3 regions of the Amycolatopsis sp. NPDC059657 genome follow, and region 3 is predicted to be linked to each of the others. Evidence: riboswitches for the same ligand, from Rfam matches in the RefSeq annotation. Region 3 holds a riboswitch; each other region holds the start of a gene.
The links. Region 3 has a riboswitch for S-adenosylmethionine ahead of thrC (threonine synthase). Riboswitches for the same ligand answer to the same signal wherever they lie in the genome.
Positions count from the first base shown of each region.

Region 1: linked by a shared signal. The riboswitch ahead of ACFV15_RS00110 (aminotransferase class V-fold PLP-dependent enzyme) and the one ahead of thrC (threonine synthase) in region 3 are both predicted to bind S-adenosylmethionine.
Region 2: linked by a shared signal. The riboswitch ahead of ACFV15_RS39115 (methionine ABC transporter ATP-binding protein) and the one ahead of thrC (threonine synthase) in region 3 are both predicted to bind S-adenosylmethionine.

Region 1 is NZ_JBHWEB010000001.1:22,413-27,596, forward strand. It holds partial or broken gene ACFV15_RS00095 (ArsR/SmtB family transcription factor) at 1-218, shown strand, start outside; gene ACFV15_RS00100 (potassium/proton antiporter) at 346-1,824, shown strand; gene ACFV15_RS00105 (M23 family metallopeptidase) at 2,174-2,854, shown strand; SAM riboswitch class IV at 2,942-3,056, shown strand; gene ACFV15_RS00110 (aminotransferase class V-fold PLP-dependent enzyme) at 3,092-4,423, shown strand; gene ACFV15_RS00115 (hypothetical protein) at 4,451-5,047, shown strand; gene lspA (signal peptidase II) at 5,062-5,184, shown strand, end outside.
Region 2 is NZ_JBHWEB010000117.1:8,960-14,143, forward strand. It holds gene ACFV15_RS39105 (transglycosylase family protein) at 1-455, shown strand, start outside; gene rsmA (16S rRNA (adenine(1518)-N(6)/adenine(1519)-N(6))-dimethyltransferase RsmA) at 1,138-1,980, shown strand; SAM riboswitch class I at 2,100-2,190, shown strand; gene ACFV15_RS39115 (methionine ABC transporter ATP-binding protein) at 2,383-3,393, shown strand; gene ACFV15_RS39120 (DHA2 family efflux MFS transporter permease subunit) at 3,440-4,828, opposite strand; gene ACFV15_RS39125 (TetR/AcrR family transcriptional regulator) at 4,937-5,184, shown strand, end outside.
Region 3 is NZ_JBHWEB010000097.1:26,720-31,903, reverse strand. It holds gene ACFV15_RS36230 (VOC family protein) at 1-73, opposite strand, end outside; gene ACFV15_RS36225 (EamA family transporter) at 97-966, opposite strand; gene rpsT (30S ribosomal protein S20) at 1,132-1,392, shown strand; gene holA (DNA polymerase III subunit delta) at 1,692-2,672, opposite strand; SAM riboswitch class I at 2,807-2,940, shown strand; gene thrC (threonine synthase) at 2,952-4,226, shown strand; gene ACFV15_RS36205 (ComEC/Rec2 family competence protein) at 4,228-5,184, opposite strand, start outside.

The DNA of each region.
Region 1 (5,184 bases), on a different contig from region 3:
GCGAGTGTCTGGATTGGACAGAGCGCCGCGAGCACCTGGCCGGTGTGCTGCCCGCCGCGATCCTGCACCGCGCGGTGGACGCGGGATGGCTCTCGCATGACCCGTCGAGAGCCATCCGGATACTCCCCGCGGCGCAGGAACCCTTCGCCCGCTTGGGTGTGGACAGCTCACTCCTCATCCCGGCAGGCTCGCCGAAACTTGTCGGTACCCGCCGATAAGCTGGATACCGGGGGCCGGAGGCCGTAGCACAACAGAAAACCCCGCCGCTCCGGTGATCCACGATCGAGTGAACGACCCAGCCTCTCTATTCTGATAGCCCACGGGGCGACCGGGACGGAGGCATGCATGGAGCAGCTCCCGATCGTGCTGGGCACCGGTGGCCTCGTGCTCCTCTCCGCCGTGATCGCCGTCCGTGTCTCGATCCGCCTCGGCCTGCCCTCGCTGCTGCTCTACCTGGCGATCGGCGTCCTGATCGGCGAAGCCGGGTTCGGCGTCGAATTCGACAATCCGGGGCTGACCCAGTCGCTGGGGCTGGCCGCGCTGGTCATGATCCTCACCGAAGGTGGCCTCACCACCCGCTGGAGCGCGGTGAAACCGGGGCTCGGCACCGGAATCGCACTGTCCACAGTGGGCGTTGGCGTCAGCATCGCGATCACCGGCTCCGCGCTGCACTGGCTGCTCGACCTCGACTGGCGGATGGCGCTGCTCTGGGGCGCGGTGCTCGCGTCCACCGACTCGGCCGCGGTGTTCTCCGTGCTGCGCACGATCGGCGTCGGCAAACGGCTGGTCGGCACCCTCGAACTCGAATCCGGTATCAACGACGCGCCCGCGTACATCGCCGTCGTCGTGCTCGCCGAAGCCACGGTCGTCGACTGGACGTTGCCGCTGCTGGTCGTCTACGAACTCGCGCTGGGCCTGGGTCTCGGCCTGCTCTTCGGCTGGGGCGGCGCGCAGGCGCTGCGCCGGGCCGCGCTGCCCGCGACCGGCCTGTATCCGCTGGCCACGGTCGCGGTGTGCGTGCTCGCGTACTCGAGCGGACAGCTCGCGCACGCGTCCGGGCTGCTGGCCACCTATGTCGCCGGGGTGGTGCTCGGCAACTCCCGGCTGCCGCACCGCTCGGACACGCTCTCGTTCGCCGAGGGCCTCGGCTGGCTCGCGCAGATCGGGCTGTTCGTGCTGCTCGGGCTGTTCGCGTCACCCACCAGGCTGCTGGACGCGATCGTGCCAGGCCTCATCGCGGGCGCGGTGGTGCTGGTGCTCTCGCGGCCGATCTCGGTGCTGATCGCCGCGCTGCCGTTCAAGGTGCCCTGGCGGGAACAGACCTTCCTCGCCTGGGCGGGGCTGCGGGGCGCGGTGCCGATCGTGCTCGCGATGATCCCGCTTTCCGAGGGCGTCCCCGGCGCGCAACGCCTGGTCGACGCCGTGTTCGTGCTGGTCATCGTGCTGACGCTGCTGCAGGGCGCGACGCTCGCCCCGCTGGCGCGCAAGCTCGGGCTCGACGCGGTCCGCGAGGCCAAGGAGATCGAGGTCGACTCGGCGCCGCTGGACGAGCTCGGCGCGGAACTCCTGCAGGTCCGCATCCAGACCGGCTCCAAGATGCACGGCGTCTACCTGACCGAGCTGCGGCTCCCGGAAGGCTCGACGATCAGCCTGGTCGTCCGCGACGGTCAAGGCTTCACTCCGCAGAAGACCACCCGTTTGCAGGAACAAGACCAACTACTTGTAGTCACCACCGCCGCGGCTCGTGATGCCGCCGAACGACGGCTCCGCGCGGTCGACCGCGCCGGCCGTCTGGCCCGCTGGCGCGGGGAGTCCGGCCACTAGAAAACGGCCGTTTCCGTACGCGGGCAGCAGACCCGTGTACACGAAAAGCAAGCATGCGTACGCGGAGAGTAAACTCGCTGCGCTTTAGTCTGCGCTGCTCAGGGGCCTGTGATCACCGTCCCTGTACGTGTGCTCGCTGTTGCGTACCGCTGGGTGGCTTTTTTGGCGCGCGAGCTGCGGGAATGTCTCGGTTAGGACTCGTACCGGTGTCGCGAGGGACTCGGGCTTGTCTCGTTAATGTCTCGAAAAGTAGACGAAAGACTATTCACTTCAAGATCGCGATGCCTTACCTTGCGTTCAATCGTGTTAGTCCGTTTGGGGGAGTGAGTCCAGAAAAGGAGGACGCAGAGTGACGAAGGTTCGCATGCGTCTTGGCTTTGTCTCCGCCGCGGCCGTGCTCGCGGGTGTGCTGGTCGGGCTGCCGACCGCGGCCCACGCGGAGGCGTTCCCGGCGTTCGCGCTGCCGTTCCAGACGGGCCAGCAGGTCTACTCGGCCGGAATCCACTCCGACGACGGCAACTCGGGCGTGAAGAACGCCATCGACTTCTCGCCGTACGACAAGACCGTGCGTGCGCCACTGGCGGGCACCGTCGCGATCCAGCACTGTTCCGGCGGCGACTGGGTGACCATCGACCACGGCAACGGCTGGCGTACCGGGTACTACCACATGGAGAACATCGCGGTCACCGACGGCCAGGCCGTCGAGGCGGGCACCGTGCTCGGCAAGACCGGGAACGCGTTGCCGTGCGGTGGATCCTCGACCGGCGCGCATGTGCACTTCACGCTCTGGTCACTTCAGGAAAGCGCTTCCAAGATGCGGGTGGACAAGGTCGCCGCCGGCAACTGGAGCGGCATGTCGTACGAGCAGGTCTCGGCCGACGTCGCCGAGGCGTTCGGCGAACCCGTCGACGGCAAGACGCTCGGTGGTTACAAGTTCACCGCGGGCGCCGAGCAGTACACCGGCACCGCCACGCGCGTGCGTGACAACGCGGTCACCCAGCTGCCCGGCCGATTCCGCTTGGACCGCTGAGAAAACGCCGGTCGCGCGGGTTTTCGTTCCAGAATCTGGGACGGGGGTTCGCGCGATCGGCGGATCTTCGGGTAGTGTCCCGAATCAGGTCACGAGTGCCAGCGTTCAGCCCCGGCTTGCTGGCCGGCAACCCTCCAACCGCGGTGGGGTGCCCCGGGTGAGGACCAGGCCTGTCGCACACGGCGACGGGCAAGCGCGGGCCCTCATGCGATGCGGGTCCCTGGACCCGGAGGCGTCATGACACTCGCACTCGATCGCACTGAAACCGTTGCCGCGCAGGACATCCCGGCCGTCGCGGGCGCCGAGCTCCGGGTGCCGCTGGTGACCGGCGAGGCCATCGGCTACGCCAACCTCGACCACGCGGCGAGCGCACCCTGCCTCGGCGCGGTGCGCGACGCGGTCGACGAATTCCTGCCCTGGTACGCGAGTGTGCACCGCGGCGCGGGCTTCGCGTCGCAGGTCTCCACCAAGCTTTACGAGCGCACACGCGGCATCCTGCGCGACTTCGTCGACGCACGCGCCACCGACACCGTGGTGTTCACCCGCAACACCACCGATTCCTTCAACCTGCTGGCCCGCAGCCTGCCGAAGGGCACCTCGGTCGTGGTGTTCGACACCGAGCACCACGCGGCCCTGTTGCCTTGGCGTGGCCCGAATGTGCGCCGCGTCCAGACCCCGCGCACCCGGCTCGCCGCGGTGTCCGCTGTGGACAGTGCACTGGCCGAGTGCCCGGAAGGCCCGCGCCTGGTGGTGCTCACCGGCGCGTCCAACGTGACCGGCGAACTGTTGCCCGTCAAGGAGATCGCGGCCGTCGCACGCAGGCACGGCGCCCGCATCGCGCTCGACGCGGCCCAGCTTTCCCCGCACCGCAAGATTTCCGTGCGCGAACTCGACGTCGACTACGTGGCTTTCTCCGGCCACAAGCTGTACGCCCCGTTCGGCGCCGGCGCGCTGATCGGCCGCGCCGACTGGCTGCGCGCGGCCCAGCCGTACCTCGCGGGCGGCGGCGCGACCAAGATCGTCACCGGCGACGCGGTGGTCTGGAACAACGGCCCCGAGCGCCACGAGGCCGGTTCGCCCAACACCGTCGGCGTGTACGCGCTCGGCGTCGCCTGCCAGACGCTCGCGAAGCAGTGGGACGAGGTCGTCGAGCACGAGACCGTGCTGCTCGACCGTCTGCGCAAGGGTCTCGCCGCCGTCCCCGGTCTCACCGAGCTGAGCCTGTTCGACGCACCGGTCGACCGGGTGGGCACGCTCAGCTTCGTGCTCGACGGCTTCGAGCCCGGCTGGGTCGCCGCGGTGCTGTCGGCCGAGTACGGCATCGGCGTCCGTGACGGCGCGTTCTGCGCGCACATCGCCACCAAGCGCCTGATCGGCGAGGCGGGCGCAGCCGGTCAGCAGGCGCTGCGCGTGAGCCTCGGCCTCGGGACCACCGAAGAGCACGTCGACCGGTTGCTGCTCGCGCTCCGGCAGATCGTCGCCAGGGGAGCGCGCTGGACCTATGCCAAGGTCGACGGCCGCTGGGCGCCCCTCGACGACCCTCGTGAGCTGCCGGGCTTCCTGCGCTGAAGGGCTCTCGCTGGCTAAACTCGGCCCATGGGGGCTAGGTATTGGTTTCCGCTGGCGTTGCTCGGCTTCGCGCAGATCGCCATGGCCGCGCTGTCCGACGCCGGGGCGGGCTGGTTCGAGTCGACGCCGTTCGCCTACACCGACCAGACGTACGGGCACCTCAAGGCCTTCGTATCCAGTGAGGCTTACGAAGCGTCGCTGAACCTCTCGTTCGACCGCGGTGTGACCCGGTTCTGGCCATACCTCATGGCGGTCGTCTTCCTGGCGACCGTCGTCTGGTATGCGGTCAAGGCGCATCGCGCGGGCACGCCGTACCCGCTGCCGCGGACGCTGGGGATCGCGTTCGGCGGGCTGGTCGCCATCGCGGTGGCCGAGTTCGTCTCCTACTCCGGGTTCGGGTTGTCCGCCCATCTGCGTGACCCGGTGATCGTCACCGCCGGGCTGCTGGTGCTGGTCTGGCTGGAGCGCAGCGTGCTGCTCCTGGTGGTCACCGGGTTGTTCCTGCTCACGGCGTCGCTGTTCACGCCGGGTCTGGCCGGGCTGCTGATTCCGGCCGTCGTGGTGCTCGCGGGGGCGTTCGTGGCGCTCGCCGGCCGGGGCAGGCCGGGCCCGGCCAGCAGCTAGTGGACAATGGGCAGGTGAGCACCGAGCCCGAATCGCAGCCAGACACCGTTCCCGACGAGCAGCCGGAGGCTCCTCCGCTGCCGAAGCGGCGGATCGTGCTGGTCTTCGCGGTGGCCTTGGTCGCGTTCGCCGCGGAT
Region 2 (5,184 bases), on a different contig from region 3:
AGGTCGACGACCCCGACCTGGACAAGGGCAAGACCTCGGTCGAGGACCCCGGCCAGGCAGGCGAGAAGATCGTCACCTACAAGGTCACCAAGAAGAACGACAAAGAGGTCGGCCGCGAACAGGTCTCCGAGGAGATCCTCACCGAGGCCAAGCCGAAGATCATCCACGTCGGCACCAAGAAGCCCCCGGTCAACATCGGCGACGGCTCGGTCTGGGACCAGCTCGCGAAGTGCGAGGCAGGCGGCAACTGGGCGGCCAACACCGGCAATGGCTACTACGGCGGCCTCCAGTTCAACAAGTCGACCTGGGACGCCTACGGCGGCTCCGCGTACGCCTCGATGCCGCACCAGGCCTCCCGCGAAGAGCAGATCGCGATCGCCGAGAAGGTCCGCGCCGGCCGTGGCGGCTCGTACTCCGCTTGGCCCGCCTGCTCCCGCAAGCTCGGCCTGAACTAGTTCTCGATCTCGAACGGCGCCCGACGTGGAGTTTCGCGTCGGGCGCCGTTTTGCGTCGCGGGCCGTTTTGCGTTCCGGGCAGGGCCTGGGTCGTGAGTGTTTAGGCCGGTTAGAACCGGCGGTACCACTCACGACCCCCTCTGCGACGGCTTGCGCCACCTGCGCGGACCCGGGCTTGGTGGGGGCCCCTCCCGGGTCGGTTGAAGGAATGAATGCCACGTTCACAATGCTGACCGACGCAAACGCCCCGGTCATGACGTCCAGGCCGCTCCACAATGCGCGCAAAAGCGACAATGCAGGACAAAATCACCCGCGCGAGGGTTTCGCGTATCCGCGAGGCTGACTTTGCCGGAGCCCTGAAGCCGAACTTGGTGAGGGAGGCCCTCGCTGCCTGGACATGCCCAGTTCGCCTTCCGTCCAACGAGAACCGGCGCGACCATCCACTCGTCCAGCTCCAGAACCCTTCGCGGCAGGCAATCGAGGCCCGGCCGTACCAACTCCTCGCTAGCACAGGGTGCCGACACTTCCGGCGGGCGCGGCGTCTTCCGGCGCCGGTTGTCCACGGTCGGCACGGCCTGTGGGCAGGTCGGCTCGGCAAGATCAACTGTCGGTGGGAGCCGGTAGGCTGGTGCAGGGCGGAGCCCCCAGGGCGGGCGGGGGGTGTCCTTACTAAGGTGGGGGCGTGACTGAACTGCTCGGGCCTGCCGAGATCCGGGGGCTGGCCGCTGAGCTGGACGTGCGCCCGACCAAGAAGCTCGGGCAGAACTTCGTCCATGACCCCAACACCGTGCGGCGGATCGTCGAGCTCGCCGGGGTCGGCGCCGACGATGTCGTGCTGGAGGTCGGGCCTGGGCTCGGCTCGCTCACGCTGGGGCTGCTGGCGCCCGGGTGCCGGGTCATCGCGATCGAGATCGATCCCAAGCTCGCCGCCCGGCTGCCGAGGACCGCGGCCGAACGGGCGCCGGAGGCCGCGGGGCGGCTGACCGTCATTGGGCAGGACGCGTTGAAGATCAAGGCGGGCGATCTGCCCGCCGAGCCGACCTCGCTGGTCGCGAACCTGCCGTACAACGTCGCCGTGCCCGTCGTGCTCCAGCTGCTGGCCGAGTTGCCCTCGCTGCAGCGTGCGCTCGTAATGGTCCAGACCGAGGTGGCCGACCGGATGGCCGCCCCGCCGGGCGGCCGGATCTACGGGGTGCCGAGCGTCAAGCTGGCCTGGTACGGCCGGGCGAAGAAGGTGGCCGCCGTGCCGCGCGCGGTGTTCTGGCCGGTGCCCAATGTCGACTCCGCGCTCGTTTCCTTCGAACGTGCCCAGCTGGAGTCCACTGTGGATCGAAAGACGCTCTTCGCGGTCGTCGACGCCGCGTTTTCCCAGCGTAGGAAGACTTTGCGAGCCGCGCTCGCGACGTGGGCCGGTTCCGCCGAGCGGGCCGGCGAGATTCTCGCCAAGGCCGGCATCGACCCGAAGACGCGTGGCGAGCAGCTGGATGTACGTGCGTTCGAGAAGATCGCGCTCGCCGCTTCTTAGCGTGACGAGCGGTCACCGTTCCGCTATCTGGAAATCTCCTCCCGTGCTCTGGACACGTCCGGTCGTGTGATCTGCACCAATGGACTTGCTTTCACACCTTGGGATCGGTTTTACTCAACTTGCCATCCCGAGCGACTGAGAGACCTGGCTCGCTGAAGTCGCAGCAACCACCCCTCCTGGGGCAGGTGCTACAGCCAGGACCGATGGAGGAACTGATGTACCGCTCGCGAATGCTCACCAGGCGACGTGTCGTCGATGAGGGTCGCCGTACGGTCTCCGCGTGTCGACGCTCAACCGTCTCTGCCTAATCCCTTTTTCGATCTCTGTCCATTTCGGACGCCTTCTTTGGTGACGGTTCTGCGCGCCCGCTGAATGCGGCGTGCTTCCTTGGGGAGCCCTTTCGTGATCACTCTTGAAAACCTGTCAAAGTCCTTCTCCGCCAACGGAAATCCGGTTGTCGCGCTGCGCGACGTCAGCCTCGACATCAACGCCGGTTCGTTGTTCGGTGTCGTCGGTCCCGCCGGTTCCGGCAAGTCCACCCTCGCCCGCGTCGTCGGACTGCAGGAGCGGCCCGACCGCGGTGTCGTCCGTCTCGACGGCCTCAACACCGGCGCGCTCGACGGCCGCAGGCTCCGCGAGATCCGCCGCCAGGTCGGCGTGCTCGACGCCAAGCCGGAACTGCACGCCGAGCGCACCATCGCGGGCAACATCGCCTCCCCGCTGGAGCAGCTCGGGCTCGACGGCCCGACGCGCCGTACCAGGGTCGGCAACCTGCTTGACCTGGTCGGACTCACCCAGCGCGCCACCCAGCGTCCCGACGAACTGACCGCGGGCCAGCGTCGCCGCGTCGCCGTCGCCCGCGCGCTCGCCTCCAGCCCCTCGGTGCTGCTGGCCGACGACCCGACCGCGGGTATCCACTCCGAGGAGTCCGGCGCCGTGCTCGCCGTGCTCGACCGCGCGCGTGCCGAACTCGGCGTCACGGTCGTGCTGACCACGCCGGACGCCGGTGTCGTCCGCCGCGTGTGCGACGACGTCGCGGTTCTCGAGGCGGGCAGCCTGGTCGAGCGCGGTTCCGTGCTCGACCTGATCACCGACCCGACCACCCGCACCGCGCAGTCGCTGCTGCCCGCGATCGAAACCACCCGCACGCAGTCCGCCAAGTACGAGCGCTCCGTGGACGTCGTGCTGATCGGCTTCGCGGCCATCGGCGCGCTGCTGCCCGAAGCGGCGACGCGCTTCGACGTGGAGCTCGCCACCATCGGCGGCGGGGTCACCAGGGTTGGCGACACCCCGGTCGCCCGCTTCCGTCTCGGCATCCGCGGCGAGCAGGCAGCTGGTGCGCTCGGCTGGATCGCCGAGCGCGGCGCGCACGTCCAGACCGCGCGCACCCCGCAGGCGATCGTTGCGGCGTAAGGGATTCAGCGGGCTTTATCCCGGTCTCGGGATAAAGCCCGCTTGATCACTTCCGCGCGATCCCGCCGACGACGCAGGCGGCCACGAGTACGATCCCGGCAGCCCAGCCACTCGCGGTCGCGTACCCGTGCACGATCGCGGTCGCCGAAGTGCCGGCGGTCGCGCTCGCCGCGATCGTGTTCAGCGAAGCCGTGCCCAGTGACGCGCCGACCTGCTGTGACGTCGTGATGAACGCCGAAGCGACACCCGCGTCCTTCGGCTCGATCCCTGACGTGGCAACGTTCATCACCACCGGCATCGCCAGCCCGACCCCGGCGCCGAGCAACAGTTCGGCAGGCAGGATCAGGCCGAAGTAGGACGCACCCGGCGTCAGCAGGACGAGCAGGAAAAGCCCGCACGCCAACAGGGCCAAGCCAATGACCCAGAACGGGCGCGGCCCGAAACGAGGCAGCAGCCTTCGTGAAACCTGGGTCGACACAAGAAGATTCGCGCCGAGCAACGGCAGGAACGCAAGTCCTGCGGCCAAAGCACCGTATCCTAGGATCGCTTGCATTTGGTAGGTAAGGAAAAGAAACATTCCGAACATGCCGAACGAGGCCACGGCGATCGTCAGATAGCCCGCCGCTCGCAGTCGGTCGGTGACGACATTGAGTGGCAGCAACGGGTTCGGCAGCATTCCTTGGCGCACAACGAAAGTCACCAATGCGGCTACCGCGATGCCCAGGCTGCTGAGCACCAGCCCGGAACCCCAACCCCGCGAAGCCGCTTCGGAAAGCCCATAGACGAGCGCGACGATCCCGCCGCTGCCGAGCAAACCGCTGAACCAGTCGAGTTTCGCCGTCCGGTGACCCGGCACCCGCGGCAGCACGAACCAGCCCGCCACGCCCGCGAGCACCGCGATCGGCAGATTCACGTACAGGCACCAGCGCCAGTTCAGGTATTCCGTGAGCGCACCGCCGAGGATCAGCCCGACGGCCGCCCCCGACATGATGATCGCGCTGAAGTAGCCGAACGCCTTCGCGCGCTCCTTCGGATCGGTGAACGTCAGCGTCAGCAGTGAGATCGTCGACGGCGCGAGCAGCGCGGCGAACACGCCCTGCGCCGCGCGGGCAGCGATGAGCATGGCCGAGCTGTCCGCCGCGCCGCCGACCGCGGACGCGAGCGCGAACCCGGCGATGCCGATGAGCAGCGTGTTCTTCCGCCCGAGCCGGTCGGCGAGCCGTCCGCCGAGCAGCAGCAGCCCGCCGAACGCGAGCGTGTACGCGCTGATCGTCCATTGCCGCGCGACGTCGGACATGCCGAGGTCGCGCTGGGTGGACGGCAGCGCGATGTTGACGACCGTGGTGTCGATGATGACCAGCAGCTGGGCGAGCGCGAGCGCGCCGAGCGCCCACCATCTGCGCCGGTCGGTCGGCGCCTCGAGTGTCGCGGTCATGAGAACCCCCATTACTTGTCGACCGGTAAGTTAACTAGCCGGTCGTAAGGTAAGTCATTGCTAGCCGGGCGTCAAGTAAGCTTGAGAGGAACCTCAGGAAGGACACACATGGCAGGGCGGCGCACCGACACGCGCGACCGGATCCAGGACGTCGCGCTCGAGCTCTTCAGCGAGAAGGGCTACGACGGGACGTCCCTGCGCGAGATCGCCGAGCGGCTCGACGTCACCAAGGCCGCGCTGTACTACCACTTCCGTACCAAGGAAGACATCGTGCAGGGCCTGGTCGGCGACGCGGCGGAAGGCCTGGCGGAGATCGTCGAGCAAGGCCGCGCGCTGGACCCGGCCGAGGCCAAGAT
Region 3 (5,184 bases):
TGTCGCGGTAGAACGCGATCGAGGCCTCGTGATCCTGGGGCCGCACCAGTATCCGGCTGCTCAGCACGTCCATGTGCTCATCAGTACCGGATCGGCTCAGGCGATCGCAATCGCGGCGATGCCTGCCAGCACGATCACCGAGCCCGCCAGCCTGCGGACGGCGTTCGCCTCACCCAGCACGAGCCACGCGGCCAAGCCGCCGAGCACGATGCTGAGCTCACGGGCGGGTGCGACGAGGCTCACCGGCGCGATCCGCATGGCGTAGAGCACCAGCAGGTAGGCGACGGGGGAGAGCAAGCCCACGATCAGCACTTCCTTGCGATGCGCACGCCACAGGCGGACGGTTTCGGACCGGCGCCTGAGCGCGTGCGGTGCCAGGAGCGCGCTCTGCAGCACCGAGCCGAGCACGAAGTAGACGACCGGCGGCACCTCGAGGTTCTTGACCGAATGCGCGTCCCACAGCGTGTAGCCGGCGATGACTACGCCGGTGAGCAGGCCGTAGAAGACGCCGTTGCGCCGTGCGACCGGGTCATGGTGCTCCCCCGGGCGCCCGGTGCTGATCACGAGCACACCCGCCACCACCAGCAGCGCGCCGAGCAGCCCGACGAGACCTGGTCGTTCATGCAGGAAGACCACGGCGGCGACCACCGACACCAGCGGCCCGGTGCCCCTGGCCAGCGGATAGACCACGGAGAGGTCTCCCGCGTCATAGCCGCGTTGGAGCACGATGCCGTACGCGACGTGCAGCACGGCCGAACCGAGCGACGCGAGCAGCCAGCTCCACTGTGGACGCTCGGATTCCGTGCACAGCAAGAAGATCGCGACAGGCAGGAAGGCGACGGCCGAGGTGGTGTAATAGAGGAAGACGAACGCGGCACCGCCGTCGCCGACCCGCTTCGCGGCCAGGTTCCACAGCGCGTGCACCAGCGCGGCGACGAGGACGAGGCCGAGCGCGGTGCCGTTCACTGATGATCACCCTACGCGGGGGGCCTGACCAGGCTGCAAGCGCTTTTTTCCGTCCTGTTAGTCTTATTGCTCGTTGCCGTGTGGCATTCCGTCATGGAGGAAACCGGGTCTCCCGGGCCACTACGACGCGGCAGCGAACACCGGAAATGATCAAGGAGCGCCCGCGTGGCCAACATCAAGTCCCAGATCAAGCGCATCACCACCAACGAGAAGGCCCGCCAGCGCAACGTGGCGATCAAGTCCTCGGTGAAGACCGCGATCCGCAAGTTCCGCGAGGCCGCCGACGCCGGTGACAAGGACAAGGCCCTCGAGGCCCAGCGTGACGCCGCCAAGAAGCTCGACAAGGCCGTCACCAAGGGTGTCCTGCACGCCAACCAGGCCGCGAACAAGAAGTCGGCGATCGCCAAGCGCGCCAACTCGCTCTGACGCACTGGTTTTCTGAAGTTTCTCGCTGGGCCCCGCCGTTCATTCGGCGGGGCCCGGCGTTTTTTGTACCCAAGGCTTGAGGGGCGTGGCCGAGGCCCGCACACGGGGGCGGACGCAGGCGGACGGCACGCGTCCCTGATCGGACGACACGCGTTCGCGGACGGACGACACGCGTACCCAGATGGACATCATGCGTACCTGGATGGACGACACGCGTGCCTGGGGAGTCGGCACGCGTGCCCGGGGAGTCGGCACGCGTGCCCGGGGAGTCGGGAAGCGCGAGTGGGCCGGTGGCGGGGTCAGGCGTCGGACTTGGCTGCGGCGACCTGGAGGACGGCTCGTTCGAGGGCGTAGTTGGCGTCGGCTGCGGCGCCTTTGACGTCGGCGTTGAGGCGGGCGACTATGCGCATGGCGTTGGCCAGGCCCGCCTGGTTCCAGCCTCGGGCTTGGCCCTGGGCTTTGCGGATCTTCCAGGGGGGCATGCCGAGTTCGCCCGCCATCTGGTTGGGGTTGCCGCGGCCCGCGCCGGAAACGCGGGCGATGGTGCGGACCGCGTCGGCGAGCGCGTCGGCGACGAGGACGTGGGGCACGCCGAGCTGCATGGCCCAGCGGAGAGACTCGAGTGCCGCCGCGCGGTCGCCGGAGACCGCCTTTTCGGCGACGGCGAAGCCCGTGACGTCGGCGCGGCCGCGGTGGTAGCGGCGGACCGCCGCCTCGTCGACCTTGCCGCCGGAGTCGGCCACCAGCTGGGAAGCCGCTGACGAGAGCTCGCGCAGATCCGAGCCGACCGCGTCCATGAGCGCGACCAGGCCCGCCGCGTCGATCTTGCCGCCGGCGAGGCGGACTTCGTTGCGTACGAACGATTCCCGCTCGGCGGGCTTGGTGAGCTTCGGGCACTCGGTGATCACCGCGCCCGCCTTGCGCAGTGCCGCGGGCAGCGCCTTGGCCGCCTTGCTGCGGCCGCCGCCGGTGGTCACGACGACGAGCACGATGCCGTCGGCAGGGTTCTTCAGGTACGCGAGCACGGCGTCCGAGATCTCCTGCGAGATGTCCTGCGCCTGCTCCAGCACGATGACCCGGCCCTCGCTGAAGAGCGAGGGGCTGACCATCTCGGCGAGCACCGGTGCTGTGAGTTCGGACACGCGCATCCGGGTGATGTCGGCCGTCGGATCCGCGGCGCGCGAGACCTCGAGCGTCGCCTTCACGGCACGCTCGATGAGCAGTTCCTCCTCCCCGAGCACGAGATGGAGCGGCGGCGGGGAGGCTGCTGACGCGGTCACGGTGACGATCCTGCCACTAGGCCCGGTGATCTTCCGGACGGCTCCACCGGTGGGTACCGGTAGCCCGAGCTGATCGCCATGTCGTACGGTGTTACCCGAGGCGGTGCTGACGCAGCACGCCGACAATCGAATACCGCTCATCCAGAGGGGCAGAGGGAACGGCCCGACGAAGCCCCGGCAACCGGCGTACAGCCTGTCATTCCGCGTTCGCGGGATAGCTGACGATCACGGTGCCAATTCCGGCCCGCTTCGGCGGGGCAGATGAGGAAGGACCTCGCGATGACAGCAACCCTCGGCACGACTTCCACCACCACCAAGCGCACCCCGGACCTGGGCCGGGCCGTCGAGCTGGTGTCGAAGGAAGAGGGTCACCGTCAGCCACTCGCCCCCGAGTTCGTCTCCGCGGAGGACTTCTCCCCGCTCGAGGTCGCTTACGACTTCGGCAAGATCCGCCGCGAGGACATCGAATCCGGCCCCAAGAACATCTGGCGCTACAAGCACCTCCTCCCGGTCCCCTCGAACGTCGAGGAGATCCCCAACACCGAGCCCGGCGGCACCCGCCTGATCGAGGCGCGCAACCTCGCCAAGGCGCTGGGCGTGCGCAAGCTCTGGGTGAAGGACGACACCGGCAACCCGACGCACTCCTTCAAGGACCGCGTCGTCGCGGTGGCGCTGGCCGCCGCCCGCGAGTTCGGGTTCACCACGCTGTGCTGTCCGTCGACCGGCAACCTGGCCAACGCCGTCGCGGCCGCCGCGGCCCGCGCGGGCTGGGACTCGGTCGTGCTCATCCCGAAGACGTTGGAAAAGGCCAAAATCCTCACCACCGCCGTGTACGACGGCGCGCTGATCGCGGTCGACGGCAACTACGACGACGTGAACCGGCTGGCGACCCAGCTCGCCGCCGAGAACGAGACCTGGGCGTTCGTCAACGTGAACGTGCGGCCGTATTACTCGGAAGGTTCCAAGACACTCGCCTTCGAGGTCGCGGAGCAGCTGGGCTGGCGCATCCCCGAGCAGATCGTGGTGCCGATCGCTTCGGGCTCCCAGCTGACCAAGGTGGACAAGGGTTTCCGTGAGTTCGGGCAGCTCGGCCTGGTCGAGGCGAGCCCGTACAAGGTGTTCGGCGCGCAGGCCACCGGCTGCTCGCCGGTCTCGGCCGCCTTCCGCGCGGGCCACGACACGGTGCAGCCGGTCAAGCCGAACACCATCGCCCGCTCGCTGGCGATCGGCAACCCGGCCGACGGCCCGTACGTGCTCGACGTGGTCAACCGCACGGGCGGCGCGATCGAGGACGTCAGCGACGAAGAGGTGGTCGAGGGCATCCGCCTGCTCGCCCGCACCGAGGGCATCTTCACCGAGACCGCCGGTGGCGTCACCGTGGCCACGGCGAAGAAGCTCATCGAGACCGGCAAGCTGGACCCGGACGCCGAGACCGTGCTGCTCATCACCGGCGACGGCCTCAAGACCCTCGACGCCGTCGAAGGCAAGATCGGCCCGCTGGCCACCGTGCCCGCCTCCGCCGACGCCGTCCGCGAAGCCCTCAGCAAGCGCTGATTCACGGTCCTGGGCCCCGGCGGCGAGAAACCGCCGGGCCGCCCTGATCAGCGAGCACGGCCACGTCCCCGTCGGTGTCGGTTCTGGTCACCAGTGCGCCCACCGCGGCCAATGTGTCCAAAGTGGACTTCGCGGGATGGCCGTATCGGTTGCCCGCGCCCACACTGACCATCGCGACGCGGGGAGCGACGGCGGCGAGGAACTGTGGCAGCGAGTAGCGCGAGCCGTGGTGCGGAACCTTGAGCACGTCGGCGCGTAACGCGTCGCCGTTCTCCAGCAGATCCGCTTGGGCTGCCAGTTCCACGTCGCCGGTCAGCAGCACCTTGCCCGCCGGGGTTCGAGCCAGCAGCACGACCGAGGCGTTGTTGATCGCCGTGCCGTCCTGCTGGTCGGCACCGCGCTGGGTGACGTAGTGCGGGCCCAGCACGTCGATCGCGAGCCCTGGCCAGTCCAGCCGCTGCCCGATGGCGAGTTCGGCGAGCGGAATTCCGTGCCGTCGCGTGGTTTCCTCGACCTGGCGCCAGGCCCAGCCAGGCGCTCGGCCCGGTCCGACGGCCACCGCGCCGACCGAGCGGCCTTCGAACACCGACGCGAGCCCGCCGATGTGGTCGGCGTGCAGATGACTGATGATCACGAGCGGAATCCTTTCCACGCCAAGCCTTTTCAGGCATTCGTCGACCGGGCCCGGTTCCGGGCCGGTGTCGATCACCACCGCGCGGCCCGGCTCGGCCGTCGCCAGCACCACCGCGTCCCCCTGCCCGACATCGCAGGTGACCATGGCCCAGTTCGACGGCGGCCACGACGGCGCGACCAGCCGTGGTGGCACGAACACCAGCAGCACCACGACCAAGAGCGCCGCCAGCGCGATCCGTGACTTCCGGCGCCGGAGCACCAGCCACATCGCCAGCAGGACCACCACCGCGAGCACGCCACCCGCCCAGCCGCCAGGCCACGGGAC